DNA from 4 places in the Brevibacillus antibioticus genome. Region 1 is predicted to be linked to each of the others. Evidence: riboswitches for the same ligand, from Rfam matches in the RefSeq annotation. Region 1 holds a riboswitch; each other region holds the start of a gene.
The links. A riboswitch is a leader RNA that binds a small molecule or an ion and turns the genes downstream of it on or off. The one in region 1 is predicted to bind S-adenosylmethionine.
Positions count from the first base shown of each region.

Region 1 (4,213 bases):
CTGGGGGTGCGGGGCATTGGTACCGATGCACTTGGAATCGAACGCAGCCAGGAAGGTCACCCCACACATAAAAAATTGTTTGCAGCGGGAGTCATTGTCGTGGAAGGCTTGCGGCTAGCAGAGGTCCCGCCAGGCGAGTATTTTCTGGTAGCTGCACCACTCAAGCTGATCGGCACGGATGCAGCCCCGGCAAGGGTCCTATTGTTTGAAGGCTTACATAGTAACTTGTCTATTGAAACTGAATGACGAGGAGTGGGAAACATATGCTCAGACGACCAGAGCGCGATGAATACGCTGCTTATTTTGACTATTACATGGGTCTTGTACCGGAGGGGGAGCTCCAAACGATCCTCACGCAGCAAGGAGAGAGGATCGTCGCGTTAGTTTCGTCCCTTGCCCCCGAACAAGTTGATTATCGGTATGCGCCAGGCAAATGGACGGTTAAAGAGGTGTTGGGTCATCTCATCGATGCAGAACGAATCATGAGCTATCGCCTGCTGAGAATCGCGAGAGGAGATCAGACACCCCTCGTCGGTTTTGATGAGAATGCTTTTGTTGAAAACGGGTGTTTTCAGCTAAGAGACCTGTCTGATTTACTGGAAGAGTATAAGGCTGTCCGTGCTTCCACCATCGCGCAGGTGCGAGGAATCTCGCCAGAAGCGTGGTTGCGTACAGGACTTGCCAACGGAAACAAGCTATCTGCAAGGACATTGGCCTATGTGATTGCTGGACATGAAGCTCACCACACTAGCATTTTGATAGAACGGTACTTCGGGTAAGGTAACGTAGCAGTGAGAATAGACAATTTCATAGGTGGAAACAGGTTCCTTAGGGCGTAACCAACTCGCCACAAGGATAATAGGGAAGCTCGGTGCAAATCCGACACGGTCCCGCCACTGTAAGAGGGGAGTCAGCGTCCAACAAGCCACTGGTCTATCAAAATAGACGGGGAAGGCGACGCGAAACGATGATCCCATAGTCAGGAGACCTGCCTGTTTCGACAACACTGATAGACCTACGGGAGATAGGGAGGTGTTAGAGATGGCTTGCAAAAAACAGCGAGTGGACAAGTACGTCCCTCCTTTTCTGGCATTTTCTAACGATCGTCACGGTCGAGCGGAAAATGCTCTTTTTATTTTGGGCAGGATAAAAGAAGAGGAGGGCGTGCGATGATTCAACTTTTCATTTGCCAATGGTGCGGATATGTTGAGGAAAAAGAGATACCTAAGGAAGGCCAGGAGGGCGTGTTTCATTGCGCTTGCTGCAGTATGGAAGAGGTGGAAAGCCTGTTCATCCACAATTGAAAGCCTTGCCAAATTAGCTTGCAATCAGAAAAGAAAGAATTTTGTTGACGCTTGCCTTGGAATTTCTTAGAATAAAGCTCAACAGCATAAATAGTTCTTATCCAGAGAGGTGGAGGGTCTGGCCCGATGAAGCCCGGCAACCGTTGCATATGGCAATAAGGTGCCAATTCCTGCGAGACGTTTCGTCTCGAAAGATAAGAAGCGGGTTACTCCATTAGTAGATGAACCTTCTTCTTAGCGAAGAAGGTTTTTTTAATTTCATATTTTCTTTATCCAGAGAGGTGGAGGGACTGGCCCGATGAAGCCCGGCAACCGTCACGCATATTTTGTGACAAGGTGCCAATTCCTGCAGGACATATACGTCCTGGGAGATAAGGAGGGGGAGCATTAGCTGCTAACAAGCCTTCTTCTTATCGAAGATGGCTTTTCTTTTTATCTAAAACTCGGGGTATGGGGTGGTCAGGATGAGTACAGAAGTGGTACGCGTGGGATTATTGGGATTGGGAACAGTTGGTGGAGGCGTAATCAAAACGATCCGTTCGCAACAGGAGAAGCTGGCTTCTCGTCTGGGAAAACGAATTGAGATCGTCAAGGCATTGGTGCGTGACTCGGAAAAAGAGCGGGCGGTTCATGTCGACCCTGCTTTACTGACAACTGACTTTGAGGATGTATTGAGAAGCGATGTGGATATCGTGGTGGAGGTCATGGGTGGTGTAGAACCTACCTATGACTACGTCCGTGCTTTAATTGAAAAGGGCTGCCATGTGGTAACTGCGAATAAAGAGCTCCTGGCGAAAAAAGGAACAGAGCTAGTCGATTTGGCCAATCAGTATCAAGTGCATCTTGCTTATGAAGCGAGTGTGGCAGGGGGCATCCCGATCTTGAGCGTGCTCCGGCAGTTCCTTCGCACGAACGATATCCAAGGTGTTCGCGGTATTCTCAACGGAACAACGAACTTCATTTTGACGAAAATGGAAGCAGAGCAGCTCTCATACCAAGAGGTGCTCAAGCAAGCGCAGGAGCTGGGCTATGCGGAAGCAGACCCTCGTTCGGATGTAGAAGGCTTTGATGCGATGTATAAATTGTATATCTTGACACAGCTTGTTTATGGAGAAGCGCTGCCTTTAGCGGATGTTGTTCGCAAAGGGATTGCAGATTTGTCAGCGGGTCACATTCGGATTGCGAGCGAGTTGGGGTACCGGATCAAGCTGATCGCGCAGGCTTATCAAGCCGAACAAGAAATTCGCCTATCTGTTGAACCAACCATGCTTCCACTGAGCCATCCGTTGGCGCAAATCCACGACGCATTTAATGCTGTCCAGCTATCCGGTAACATCGTGGGAGACTTGTTGTTTACAGGAAGAGGGGCAGGAGAGCTCCCCACAGCGAGTGCAGTCGTGGAGGATTTGGCCTATTTATTGACACAGCCATTCACACCGCATCCTACCTGGAAAGAAAAAACGGCTGACAAAGCTGGAGTCACGGTGGACTCGGCAGAACACGTCCTCTGTTATCTTGAGGGCTCGTGTCATACTGCTACGCCAGATCGTGTCTTGCATTTCCTCGAGCAAGTAGGAGTGAACGTTCATAAATTAAAAGTCCAATTCGATTTGGGGGGCGTCTTGCGCGCAGGTTTGATCGTGACAGGAATCAGTGAAGAGCATGAGTCCTTATTGAAAAATGATTTTGGCTTAGAAGTACGATGCTTCCCCATTATCGAATCTGCGTAAGTAAGAGGAATAATAAGAAGAAAAGCCGTATTTCTAGTTACCTGGAAACACGGCTTCTTTTGTCAGGGGCAGTCTCCACTGCTTTTGCACGCGGCTGCACACGCCCGTCACTTTGTATCTCGACACTCTCAGAAATGGATTCAATGCGTTTTAGTAGGGCAGCGCCATTGCTTTCATTCATCGGTACAGCTTGTCCCAATTCTGCGTGAAACGGAAGCATCGTCAGCTCACAATCACCACTTTTCGTGCAGGTTGCTTGCAGGACCATCGTTTCCCAAGTCTTGGGTTCGGTTGATCGTGTGAAAATGAAATTGCCGAGACTGTACGCAATCCATTTGTCGTTGTATCGTTCAAAACCTTGAAGGACGTGAGGATGACCGCCGACAATCAAATCTGCACCAGCATCGATGTAGGCACGAGACAGCTCTTTTTGATGATCGATAGGATAATCGTAGCGTTCCTTGCCCCAGTGTGAAATCACCACGACGAGATCCGCTTGATTGTTTGCTTCACGGATCGCTTTCACTGCCAATGTAGGATCATAGGAAGCGGCCATACCTGGCTGGGAATCACCTGCAAACCAGCTCGTTTCGGGAATGACCCTGCTGAAACCGAGAATCGCGATCTTGATGCCGTTCTTTTCTATGAATATAGGCGAATAGGCACGGCTAGCATCCTTACCGGCGCCGACGTATTGAATCCGGTTTTCATCCAAAGCGTCAAAAGTATCCAGCAACCCGGGAACTCCTTGGTCCATGGAGTGATTATTGGCGAGATTTACCACATCAATCCCAGCGTTTTTCATGGCAGGGACAGCAAGTGGCGATGACTTGTAGACATAATCCTTGTTCTGAGCAGGAACACCTGTGGCGGTGATCGGCGTCTCCAAATTGGCAATGGTGATATCATCTTGCAAAAAAAGCGAGCTTACATGTTTGTATGGGTAGTCATAGCTGTTTGCGAGTAGGGTTTTCTCAACATTTCCTGACATCATGATGTCACCGACAAAGGTGAGCTGCACGGAAGTCTTTTGGTTTGCGGTATGATCAGGAGCAGGCGGCGTGTACGGGTTGGCATGTTCTCTATCCATAGCTGTTTGGAATAGGTAGTAGGTTCCGACGACGAAGATGGCCAACACACTAAATAAGAGCGTGCTCTTTCCGGCACGTACCCATTTTT
Region 1 covers NZ_SZNK01000001.1:905,472-909,684, forward strand. The annotation lists gene E8L90_RS04510 (cyclase family protein) at 1-246, shown strand, start outside; gene E8L90_RS04515 (DinB family protein) at 264-779, shown strand; cobalamin riboswitch at 805-1,010, shown strand; gene E8L90_RS31055 (hypothetical protein) at 1,170-1,304, shown strand; SAM riboswitch class I at 1,399-1,505, shown strand; SAM riboswitch class I at 1,571-1,682, shown strand; gene E8L90_RS04520 (homoserine dehydrogenase) at 1,769-3,034, shown strand; gene E8L90_RS04525 (CapA family protein) at 3,072-4,213, opposite strand, start outside.

Region 2 (4,213 bases), 5.0 Mb from region 1:
CAGGATTGTACACCTTGATATCGTCTGGAGCTACCTGTTTGCCCAAGCCGTGGGTAATTTCCTCAGCTGGACGCTCTTCAATCGGAATATCTGCGCCTGTCGGTGTCTCCAGATCGACGGAGGACAAGGGAGCTGCCACGTAAAAAGGAATGCCGTGAGCTTTTGCCAATACCGCTACCCCATACGTGCCGATTTTGTTGGCGACATCGCCATTCGCCGCTACGCGGTCTGTACCCACGATGACAGCCTCTACTTTCCCTTGGGACATGACCATCGCCGCCATGTTGTCGCAGATCAGCGTGACATCAATTCCTGCTTGCTGCAATTCGAATGCAGTAAGACGAGCACCTTGCAGGACAGGACGAGTTTCGTCCGCGTACACCTTCAGGTTCCAGCCGCGTTCCTTTGCCAAATAAAAGGGAGCGGTAGCCGTACCGTACGCTGCTGTAGCCAATGCCCCTGGATTACAGTGCGTGAGAATTCCCATACCGTCATGCAACAGAGTGAGCAAATGCTCTCCGATGGTCCGGCATACTTCAGCGTCTTCCTTTTGTATCGCCAGTGCTTCATCGAGCACTGCCGCCTTCAAATTGGCAATCGACGCACCGCTTTCTTTTTCAACACGAGCCTTGATACGATCCAACGCCCAGAACAGATTCACCGCTGTCGGACGGGAAGAGCCCAGGTAGTCTGCCTGCTGGTTCAGTTCCTGCCAAAACTCATCGTAGTTACTCGCTTCACTGCCACGAATGCCCAGGTAGAGCCCGTAAGCCGCCGCCATGCCAATCGCTGGTGCGCCACGTACTTCCAAGCGTCGGATGGAACCCCATACTTGCTCGGAGGTGGTCAAGTTCAAATAGATCGTTTCTACTGGCAGACGCGTCTGGTCAAGCAAGACCAATGCGTCATTCTCCCATGTAACGGGTGCCAATTGGGTGCTGGTTGTCATACTGTCGTAGCCTCCTGATAGTAACGTTCGGTCACAGTGCGTACGATGTCCGTAATATCTGTCGATTCGTCGATGCCGCCGCGACCAAGAATCAGCGCCTCTCCAATCGAGAGAGCCAGACGCTCTGCTTCTGCGCGAGTCTGGTCGTCTTCAATGGCATTCAGGTCCGCTACACCTGCCAAGCCGATGACACGACGCAGGATTTTGCATCCGGCATAGCCTGCTGTATCCTGAATCAAGCGCTTCACGTAGCCTTGCCATAGTCCTTCGACATGGGCGCTACGCTCTTTGGCTTGCTTATGCCAGAGCTGAACGAATTGCGAAACGAATTCATTCCAGACATCCTCGACCGTTTCCAGTAAGTATTCGCGGTACGTTTCCCGTTCTCCTTGATCTTTTTGCAAACCGTGCTGTCCTGCGTAGTTGAGCAGCAGATTGGCAATGACCGCCCCAATGTCAAAACCGATCGGACCGTAGTAAGCGAACTCCGGATCGATTGCTTTCAGGCTGGTTTCCGTGATGAAAATACTTCCAGTATGCAAGTCACCATGAAGGAGCGCTTCCGAGCGTGTAAGGAAATCGTATTTCAGCTTGGCGATTTCCAGCTTCAGCGGCCTGTTGTTCCAGATCGCCTCGACTTCACGGCGGATCAACGGGTTGAAGTCGTTGGTAGGCGCATTTTCATACGGATCGGTAAAGACGAGGTCTTCTGTTATTTTGCACAATTCTGGATTTATGAATGTTCCGACTAGCGATTTTTTATCGTACGGATGCGCGCCCAGATCGGATGTAAAAAACAAGGTTTGCGCGAGAAAACGGCCAATTTGCTTCGCGAATAGCGGGTATCGTTTTCCTTCGATCAGACCTTTGCGCATGATGATGTGGTCCCCGACGTTTTCCATAACGGTCAACGCAAGTTCCCCATCGAAATGATACACCTGTGGCACCAGGTCTGGAACGTATTTGTGCTGAATGCGGAGTGCCTCGCTCTCGATACGTGCACGATCAATCGTAAGCGGCCAAGATTCTCCCACGACGCGGGCAAAAGGCAGTGCTTGCTTGACAATGACGCTCTTACCGGTTGCTGGCTCCTGAATGTCAAAAACCAGATTGAGGTTCCCATCCCCGATTTCGCGACTGGTCAACTCTGCTCCTTCGCTAAAAAGACCCGGTATTCCTTTTACGTACTCCACTGCTTCCTGTTCAGTCAATGCACGATATGCCATGATTCCAAAACTCCCCTCTACGTATTTTTTCTCTATCTCTACCTGTTTTGTTTGTGTCCTGGAGCAATAAAAAGACCTCTTTTCCCGAAGAAAAGAGGTCGCTGTCGTCACGTGTAAGAACCGTGTTGATGTCCCCCTTATCTTCCAGACCACTTTTGTTTCTGCAGGAATTAGCACCGTGCATGTCGCCTGTCAATCAGTCGCTTTCCCGCGTCTGAATGGCGTCATGTCGGTTGCCGGGTATCATCGGGCCAGTCCCTCCACCTTCTCTGGATAAGGTATCCAAAACGTATTCGGTTTTTGATTTAGTTTGAATCATACAACCAACGATTCCACGATGTCAACACTCTTTTGTGCAAAAATTCGCACCGTGCTACTAGTAGGTATAATGTGTTCCCGATGCCGCAGGTCTCTCCCAATTCCACCAGTCTACCTTGCCTAATAACGCCGCTGTTATCGACTTTTCGGCCTTGAGCTTCAGCAGTTCTTTCGTAGGTCCGGTGAGGACGGCGCCGTAGATGCGTACTCCCTTTTCCTGCATATAGCTATATCGCTCCGCTATCTGTAGATCCCTACGAAATAGCAAGGATCTGCCGATATCGCTAGCCAGATCTTCCTGCTCAGATAAGTACTTCATCTCCTCCAAATAGGCAGCCATTCTTCTGTCTTCTTCCCCATTTACCTGAATGGGTGCACTTCCGTAATCCAGTTCATGCTGAGCAAACCCCCATACGTACCCGGGACCGAGAAACCGTTTGCCCCCCTCACCTTCTGCTTGCTTGCGCTCCACCCCTGTGTCTACCGCAAACCAAACCGTATCTTGTCCCGAAGAGGTAACATGGCGGGAAACCAGTTCATAGTACTCCTCATACGTCAGGAAGTGATCGAAGGAAATCGCGAGCTGAGAAACGGTCCCCTCAGGTAGCTTTTCCATCGTTGTCCAGGCAGGTGAAGTGAGAAACATCGTACCCTCCTTTTCTCCCTCAGTCGGATAACGGAAATACAGCTTTTGCTCCCTGACTCCATTCGTCCATTTCGGCCCGGCATTTACGTTCCACAACACATTTGTACTTTCAAAGCGGCCAGCGTTCTTTTCTTCCGACCCGACTCTCTCGCGAAGCTCCATGCTGATATTGCCGTATAGCAATCCCACCTGCGAGCCACTCCCGCCTACACTAACACCGGGTTGAGTAAAATTGACCATCGACTTCGCAACGCGGAACAGATCCTCATGCATCAGCGACCCTACCCAGCCATTCAGAATCAGCAACACAACTCCGGTCAAAAAGGGAAGCACTATGGTGAATCCAGCGTTGCTCAACCGATTTTTCCATTTCCCCCGGCGAACAATCGCGCGCTGTTTTTCAGCCGACAGCGTTTCAGGCTGTTTTATCTTCGCGTTGTCCTCTCCCGTTTCTTCCCCCAGCAAAAGCCTCTCCAACCGCTGTGCGTATTCCTCGTCAGCGGCTATTTCCTCCTCGAATTGTTTCGAATCTTCTTCCGCCATTTCCCCACGCAAATAAGCAAGCAGCCTTTGCTCGCGATGATTCTCATCCTTGTTCATCATCAGCTTTCCTCCCTCCACAACTGCCGCATCTTTTGTCTCCCCCGAAACAAGGAACGCTTGACGTCTGCCAGCTCGATCCCGAGTACCTCTGCCATTTCCGCGTAGGAAAACTGCATGGCAGACAACAAAATGACCTGTCTCTGCTTTTCTGGAAGTCTCTCCAAATAGTCATGGGCCACTTCCCACAGCTCCTTGTTTACGACATGCTCTGCCGGATCAACCGCTGCATGATCACGTCGCTCTGGCAGGACTTCCACAAACGCAAACCGGTGTTTCGTCTTCCTGCGATAACCGTCTACGAAAGCGTGATAGGCCACCTTGAACAGCCAAGGTCGTACTTTTTCCCCACGGTAGTCATCCAAGGAAGAGTAGGCGCGACAAAAGGTTTCCTGTGTCAGATCCTCTGCCAGCCTCTCATCTCGTGTCAGCCGGAAAAGATAGCGGTAAATATCGTTTACATGCAGCTGGTAC
Region 2 covers NZ_SZNK01000001.1:5,920,333-5,924,545, reverse strand. The annotation lists gene mtnA (S-methyl-5-thioribose-1-phosphate isomerase) at 1-949, opposite strand, end outside; gene mtnK (S-methyl-5-thioribose kinase) at 946-2,175, opposite strand; SAM riboswitch class I at 2,310-2,455, opposite strand; gene E8L90_RS28445 (anti-sigma factor) at 2,552-3,742, opposite strand; gene E8L90_RS28440 (sigma-70 family RNA polymerase sigma factor) at 3,742-4,213, opposite strand, start outside.
Region 2: linked by a shared signal. The riboswitch ahead of mtnK (S-methyl-5-thioribose kinase) and the one ahead of E8L90_RS04520 (homoserine dehydrogenase) in region 1 are both predicted to bind S-adenosylmethionine.

Region 3 (4,213 bases), 4.8 Mb from region 1:
CCGGTTTTTGACTTTATCATCATTATTACTTTGGGCTCAGTGGCAGGGGCTGACATTGCAGAGCCAGATGTCCGGCATATTTCGATTGCAGTAGCGATTGTGACATTGGGCATCTTGCAACGGGTCGTATCGCAGTTGTCCATTGTCTTTCGCTGGTTTGGCAGAATGGTTACATTTGAGCCGACCGTCATTTTCTACAACGGGACTTTTCACGTCAAAAACCTAAAAAAAATCCGCTATTCGCTCGATAATGTCCTCCATATGCTTCGCGAAAAAGACATTTTTGACCTGGCAGAAATTGATTTGGCCATTATCGAGGCGAACGGTCGGTTGACTGTGCTCAAAAAAGTAGAGCAGCAGTTCGTAACGAAACAGGATTTAAGCGTCCAGACTAATTCTGCGGGAATGTCGTTGCCTGTCGTTGTGGAAGGCAAGATTTATCCGGATGTGCTGTCATACCGGAAACGGGACGAGCAATGGCTTGTGCACGAATTGAAGAAAAAGGGGATCGCGTCCGAACAAGTCTTTCTCGCAACAATCAATCGCCAAAATGAATTGCAGTTCTCCTTAAAAAACGAAAAAGAACCACAAGTACCCCCGTTGCATCATTAGCGATCGAATGGAAAAAGGCACAGTCCCTCTGCAAAACCTGCAAGAAGTTACTGTGCCTTATACGGGAGCATAATGGTGAACTTGGTTCCTACTCGTGGTTTGCTTGATACTTTGACCGTTCCACCAATCGCATGAATGACATGATAGGAATACGTCAATCCAAGACCGGTCCCAGTTGTTTTCGTAGAAAAGTAAATCGTTCCGAGGCGGCTGATCTGTCCTGCATCCATGCCGACGCCGTTATCCTTGATGACCAACAGGGCTTTGTTTCGCTCGATGAGCAAGTCCAGGGAGACTTTTCCGTCCGAAATATCCGAACACGCCTCGATGGCATTTTTGATGAAATTCACCAGCACTTGCTTGAACTCGTCTGAATTGGCCTTGATCGTCACAGGTCTCTCAAAGTCTTGCAGTGTAAGCTCCACGTTATGCATATTGGCAAAGGGGAGCATCACCTCGCGGATGGCTTGCAGATGCTCGCTCACATTAATGATCTCATGCCGTTCCTTGAGCGGCTTAGAAATCGCAAGGTACTCGGTCAAAATAGCTTCTGTCCGTTGGATTTCATCGAGACTGATGCCGATGTATTGATCGACCTTTACCAAATTTTCCGGACATTCCTGTATTAATTTCAAGAACCCTTTGACTGCTGTCAGCGGATTGCGAACCTCGTGTGCGAGCGATGCAGCAACATGGCTCATCGTCTGGATTTTTTCGTTTTGCGCGTGGCGAATAAACAGCTCCTTATCCGAAACACATTTACTGAAAAGCGACATTAATAACCAGAGGCCGAAAAAGTTTTGAATAGGAATCACTATGGTGTAGTAAACGAGGTGTTGAGTTACGTACGTGGGAAAAAAGTAATAAGTAGTCCCTAAAGCAACCGTAGAAAAAATCGCACTCGTCATAAAAAGATACAGTGTTTTCCGATAACTGGCTTTGTAGTGTCGATACAAAAAGAGTGAGAAGACAAAATTGACTATAAGAATCAGCATGGCGACCCATGTTCCTTCGCCACCTAGGTAGTACCGATAAAGCAAGGCTTCAATCAGAAGGAGCAAGGCAATCTCAATTCCGCCATAAACCAGTCCGAAAAGAATGATGACATGTCGGATGTCAAAAAACATGCCAGTCGTGACACTCGGCGCGAAGGTCATCGCGAGAAACATGCAGGCTGAGCTGGTGATGACAATAAAGGAACGGCTGTAGTTCCTCATTTTGTCACGGTAATAAATGTTGAAAAACACAAACGGGATAATGGCGAAAAACAATTGAAGAATGACTTCTTTTAATAGACTCATGTAGCATCCCCATTGCAAATATTTGCTAGGCTTGTATCAATCTACGATAATTCGACAAGACACAACAAAATCCCTCTTGATGTTATAGAAGTAGCTGGAATATTTATCAAGAAAATTCTTTTGGTAAACCTAGTTGACAGATAGGTAATTGCCGGATTATATTCTGTATATACTTATACAAACGTTTCGAAAATAGAAACTACTCTTATCAAGAGAAGGCTGAGGGAATGGCCCTATGAAGCCCGGCAACCTAGCACGAGAGAATGCGTTCTTTCGAGCCAAGGTGCTAACTCCACCAGGTAGAATACCTGACAGATAAGAGGCGAGAATCTTGTCGATTTTTGTCCTCTTTTTCTGTGAAAGAGGATTTTTTGCATTTCTCGAAAGTTTCGTAAAAAAGAGGGGGAGCTTCTCAATGAAAAAGAAACTTGGTCTGATCACATCACTTGTTTTGGCAGCATCTGTTCTTGTGACGGCATGCGGCAGCGGGGCAACAACGGGAACCGGCAGCACAAGCGGCGGTGCTTCGGGAGAGAAGGCGAAGAGAATCGCACTGATCATGCGTCAAAACGTAGGGACGTTCTCCGCACAATACATCAATGGCGTGAAGACAGAGGTGGAGAAAAACGGCGGCGAGTTGACCGTATTCAATGCAGATACCGATCTGGCAAAAATGGCGTCCAACCTCGACGCGGCTGTGAACCAAAAGTTTGATGGTATTCTGATCGACCATGGTACGGCGGAAGCGTTGCAGCAGGGCACACAAAAGGCCGTGGATAAAAAAATCCCGGTTGTCCTGTTTGATACAGACATCAACATTCCGGGTGTGCCAGTTGTGGCGCAGGATGATAACAAATTGGCAGAGCTGAGCCTGGAGAAGCTGGCAGCAGATACAAATGGCAAAGGCAACATCGTAAAAATCTGGGTTGCTGGCTTTGCGCCGATGGAAAAACGCCAAGTCACGTATGAAGCTTTCCAGAAGAAATACCCAGACTTGAAAGAGATTGCTGCCTTCGGTTCTGCTACCAACAATACGGCACTCGATACACAAACGCAGATGGAAGCGATCTTGAAAAAGTATCCCAACAAAGGTGACATCACAGCAGTATGGGCGGCTTGGGATGAATTTGCCAAAGGGGCGACACGTGCTATCCAGCAAGCAGGTCGTACGGAAATCAAAGTATACGCCATCGATTTGAGCGATGAGGATCTGCAAATGATCCAGGCGGAAAACTCTCCGTGGACAGCGACGGCAGCAGTAGACCCATCCAATATCGGACGCATTCATGCCCAAACCGTGTTCCAAAAAATCAAAGGCGAGCAAGTGCCAGACAACGTGAAGCTGAATCCAGTGCTGGTGAAACAGGAAGACCTGCCGAAGGATAAAAAAGTAACGATGGGCGACTTGTCCCAATACGTAAAAGAGTGGGGCAAGTAAGAACCAAACTGGCTTTTCCCGTTGATCTGTATCCGTCAACGGGATTTTTCCTTATAGAGGTTGGAACACGCAGGTAAACAGGAGGTGTGAAACATGTCCACATTGCAGATGAAAGGGATGGCGAAGCAGTTCTCTGGGGTTCCAGCCCTGCGATCCGTCGATTTTGAGGTGCGCGCGGGAGAGGTCCACGCACTGCTCGGTGCCAATGGTGCGGGAAAGAGTACCCTGATGAAAATCCTCACGGGAGCGTATCAGGCAGATGGCGGTACGATCACCATCGATGGACAGGCCGTGTCGATTCAATCTCCGCAGGACGCCAATGCACAGGGCATTCAATGTGTATATCAGGAAGTGGACACCGCCTTGATCCCGTATTTGAGCGTTGCTGAAAACATATTGGCGGGCCAGCTCGTCCAGGCGAAAACCAAGGGACTGATCAACTGGCAGAGCTTGTACAACCAATCAGAGCAGATTTTAAAAAACCTCGGCTTCTCCATTCCGGTGAGGATGCTCGTCGAAGAATGTACGCTGTCGGAAAAGCAATTGATTTTGATTGCACGCGCTACCGTTCAAAAGGCGAAGTACGTCATTTTCGATGAACCGACAGCACCGTTGAGCACGAAGGAGAGCGAGCGGCTGTTTCAAATCATTGCACAGTTGAAAAAAGCCGGAGTCGGGATCATTTATATCTCCCACAGGTTGCCGGAAATCTTTGAAATCTGTGATCGGATCACCATTATGCGCGATGGACAGCATGTCGTGACCACAGAGACGGCGGCTACGAATATGGATGAAGTGATCGCGAACATGCTGGGCAAAAGCTTCGACGAGGAGTTCCCGAAGCTTGCAGTGCCGATTGGCG
Region 3 covers NZ_SZNK01000001.1:5,678,148-5,682,360, forward strand. The annotation lists gene E8L90_RS27245 (DUF421 domain-containing protein) at 1-612, shown strand, start outside; gene E8L90_RS27250 (ATP-binding protein) at 660-1,913, opposite strand; SAM riboswitch class I at 2,116-2,235, shown strand; gene E8L90_RS27255 (sugar ABC transporter substrate-binding protein) at 2,329-3,351, shown strand; gene E8L90_RS27260 (sugar ABC transporter ATP-binding protein) at 3,445-4,213, shown strand, end outside.
Region 3: linked by a shared signal. The riboswitch ahead of E8L90_RS27255 (sugar ABC transporter substrate-binding protein) and the one ahead of E8L90_RS04520 (homoserine dehydrogenase) in region 1 are both predicted to bind S-adenosylmethionine.

Region 4 (4,213 bases), 3.4 Mb from region 1:
TAAACTAAAATGTTTATAAAGTGATGGGTACCCAAATAAAGGCTGCTCCAATTTTGTCGAATTCGAGTATACTAGACAAAGTGGAGAGATGACATCAACTGAGGATAGAGAGAATAAAGGTGGACTTTATGAAAATATGGAAACGAGTGTTGCTTCTTTTGCTTGTCGTGATGGCTGCGACAGCTGGATATTACGGATACTCTTTTTATCAATTTGCTCAAAATATTCAAGAGCCTAACATCGCACCGCCTAGTGGTGGGAATTCCACCAAAGCAGCAGAAATACCTGAGTGGGATGGCAAGGAACGTGTCAATATCCTGCTGATGGGAGTAGACCGCAGAGGAATGAAAAATAACGGGCTTCCTCGTTCTGACTCCATGATGCTGGTCAGCATCGATCCTACGGGGAAACGTTATGACATGTTTTCAATCCTACGTGATACGTATGTAGATATTCCCGGTAGAGGCAGTTCGCGGATCAACTCTGCGATTGTAGAAGGTGGACCTGAGCTGGCAATGGAAACAGTTAGTCAGTTCACTGGACTTCCGGTTGATCGTTACGTGATTACTGACTTTGAAGGCTTCAAGGCTTTGATTGATGCAGTAGGCGGAGTCGAGATCAATGTAGAAAAAAACATGTATTATCATGACCCAACAGATAAAGGTGCCTACGATATTAATCTAAAAAAGGGTCTGCAAAAGCTGGATGGAGACAAAGCCTTGCAATATGCTCGTTTCCGCCATGATGCGACCTCCGATTATACACGGACGGAGCGGCAGCGGAAATTAATGACGGCAGTCGTGGATCAGATGAAGAACGGTACGACGCTGATGCAGCTTCCTACCATTTTGAAGGAAGTATCACCGTATGTTCAAACCAATATTAGTTCGGTGGACATGCTGAAGCTGTCTGCACTTGGATTAAAATTGAATACGTTAGAGCCAGGTAACTATCAATTGCCGCCAATGGGGATGTTCCGTGAATCGCACCGAGCAGGCTCCGTTCTGGTTCCAGATGTCGATCAGGTTCAGTCGTTTGTCCAAGAAAAAATTACACCTCCTACAGAAGCATCAGATCAACCCGTGGAAGAAAAGAAAAGCAGCACGCAAAACTAAGCGTGCTGCTTTTTTTGTGATAAATCATCCGCAACGGCGTCATGGATCAAAAAACTTTTCCTGCTATTACTATTGACGTGATATTTTCAAAAAGGATATAATCCGTTTTGTATCATCATGAAATAGAAAAAACGAACATAATATACGTAGATATCTTTCTTATCAAGAGAGGCGGAGGGACAGGCCCTATGAAGCCCGGCAGCCGGTTCATTTTCGAATGAACGTCGCGGTGCCAATTCCTACAGGATTATTGGATCTTGTACAGATGAGAAGGGTGGATGCGAACGTATACATTGCGTTGCAGCCCCTTTTTCGTTTGTGAAAAAGGGGTTTTTATATTTTTATCAAGATTATGGTCGGGAGGTGGATGCGTTGATCCAACTGCGTCATTTGCATAAAAGCTATCAAGTACAAGGTAAAACCATCCCAGCGTTAACGGGGATCGACCTTTCCATAGAGCAAGGAGAAATATACGGGATTATCGGACACTCTGGTGCCGGGAAAAGTACATTGATCCGATGCATCAATTTGCTGGAGCGTCCAACTTCAGGGGAAGTTATTGTGGACGGCGTCGATTTGACAAAGCTGGATGAAGGGAAGCTGCAAGAAAAGCGTCGCGCAATCGGTATGATTTTTCAACACTTCAACTTGCTATCTTCTTCAACAGTCGGCGAAAATGTCGCTTTTCCGCTCAAGCTGGCAAAGCGTCCGAAGGCAGAGATTGATAAGAAAGTGAACGAGCTGCTAAAGCTGGTTGGCTTGGAGGCACATAAGGACAAATATCCAACCCAGCTGTCTGGCGGACAAAAGCAGCGTGTCGGGATCGCCCGTGCGCTCGCGAATGATCCAAAAGTGCTGCTCTGCGACGAAGCTACATCGGCTCTCGATCCGCAGACGACGAACTCCATTCTCGCACTCCTCTTGGACATCAACCGCAAGCTGGGCTTGACCATTGTGTTAATTACCCACGAGATGCACGTCATTCGCTCTATTTGTGATCGTGTCGGCGTGATTGATGGAGGAAAAATCGTCGAGTCGGGTAACGTACTGGATGTATTCCTTCGTCCGAAGCATCAAACGACACAAGAATTCGTGGAGCAAGTAGCAGACTCTACAGAGCTGCGCGAAGCAGTCGAGCACGAAAAGGCTTCGGGGAACCGCACGATTGCTCGTGTCACCTTCCTCGGAGAAAAAACGTACCAGCCTATCTTGTTCCAAACCATGCAAGAGACAGGTACGGTGTTCAGTATTTTGCAGGGAACCATTTCTCGCATGAAGGATACGCCGTATGGTCAGTTGGTAATCGAGCTGGAAGGCGATGTCGCACAGAATCAAAAGACCATTGAGACGCTGCGCCAACGTGGCTTGGAAGTAGAGGTGATATAAATGGACTGGACATTCGAAAATGTGGATTGGGCTGAAATCGGCGAAGGTACGATGGACACGCTCACGATGCTCGGCTTCTCCACTCTGTTTACCGTCCTGATTGGTTTGCCGTTGGGCATCATTCTGTTTTTGACTTCACGCGGACAGCTTTTGCAAAACCGCACTTTTTATTCGATCGCATCATTCGTTGTCAACGTATTGCGCTCGGTACCATTTATCATTTTGATGATCTTGCTGATTCCTGTGACGAAAATGCTCGTAGGAACCTCACTCGGGGTACTGGGTGCCATTCCGCCGCTCGTGTTTGGTGCCGCTCCATTTTTCGCACGTTTGGTGGAAACCTCTCTGCGTGAGATTGATAAAGGCGTGATTGAGGCTGCACAATCTATGGGTGCTTCCAATTGGCAGATCGTCTGGAATGTCCTTTTGCCAGAGTCTAGATCCGGTCTGATCGCGGGTATTACGATCACGACGGTAACGCTAGTCTCCTATACAGCGATGTCTGGGGTAATTGGCGGAGGCGGTTTGGGTGACTTGGCGATTCGATACGGATACCAGCGTTTCCAAACCGATGTCATGATTGTGACGGTTGTTATTTTGCTGGTGATGGTACAGATCTTACAATCGCTGGGGGACCGTCTGGTTCAGAAATTCAGCCGTAAATAGGATCTTTCCATATAGATTGACAAAAAATAAAACGAAATACATGCAAGGGGGAAATCATTCATGAAAAAGCTAGTCGTATCTGTACTTTCTACTGTGTTGGCATTTTCTTTGGCAGCTTGCGGAGGCAAAACCGAAACAGCACCTGCTCCAGCTGAAGGCGGTGCACAAGGCGGAAAACAGGAAGTAACATTGAAGGTAGGCGCTTCTCCCGTTCCACATGCAGCAATCTTGAAGTTCATTCAACCAAAACTGAAAGAACAAGGCGTGAACTTGGAAGTCCAAGAGTTCACTGATTACGTACAACCTAACGTTCAAGTGAACGAGAAACAACTCGACGCAAACTTCTTCCAGCACAAGCCTTACCTGGAAGACTTCAATAAAGGCCAAAACATGAACCTGGTGCCAGTAGTGGCTGTACACATCGAACCATTTGGCGCTTACAGCAAAAAAATAAAATCTGTAGATGAATTAGCTGATGGCGCAACAATCGCGCTGCCAAACGACGCGACAAACAGCGGTCGTGCACTCGCACTCTTGGAGAAAAACGGTTTGATCAAGCTGAAAGAAGGCGCTGGCATCAGCGGTACAGTGAAAGATGTTGTTGAGAACAAGAAAAACCTGAAATTAAAAGAAGTAGAAGCAGCAATGCTGCCGCGTGTTCTGGAAGAAGTAGATTTGGCGCTGATCAACACGAACTACGCGCTGCAAGCAAAGCTTGTTCCAACCAAAGACGCTCTGTTTATTGAAGATAAAGATACTCCATACGCAAACTTCTTGGTAGCTCGTCCTGACAACAAGGATTCCGAAGCCATTCAAAAGCTGGCAAAAGCACTGAACTCACCTGAAGTGAAAAAGTTCATTGAAGATGAATACAAAGGCGCGATTATCCCAGCGTTCTAAAAGTAGAAATAATTGATCGATCAACAAAAGCCCAACTGGCCGAAAAGCTGGTTGGGCTTTACTTTTATTTATAATATGGTGAATTTTCATAAAATTAAATTAAATATAGCGCAACCCTGTTTTCAACCCAATTCCGGTCGCGTATA
Region 4 covers NZ_SZNK01000001.1:4,338,516-4,342,728, reverse strand. The annotation lists gene E8L90_RS20810 (LCP family protein) at 129-1,115, shown strand; SAM riboswitch class I at 1,272-1,387, shown strand; gene E8L90_RS20805 (methionine ABC transporter ATP-binding protein) at 1,488-2,501, shown strand; gene E8L90_RS20800 (methionine ABC transporter permease) at 2,502-3,167, shown strand; gene E8L90_RS20795 (MetQ/NlpA family ABC transporter substrate-binding protein) at 3,228-4,067, shown strand.
Region 4: linked by a shared signal. The riboswitch ahead of E8L90_RS20805 (methionine ABC transporter ATP-binding protein) and the one ahead of E8L90_RS04520 (homoserine dehydrogenase) in region 1 are both predicted to bind S-adenosylmethionine.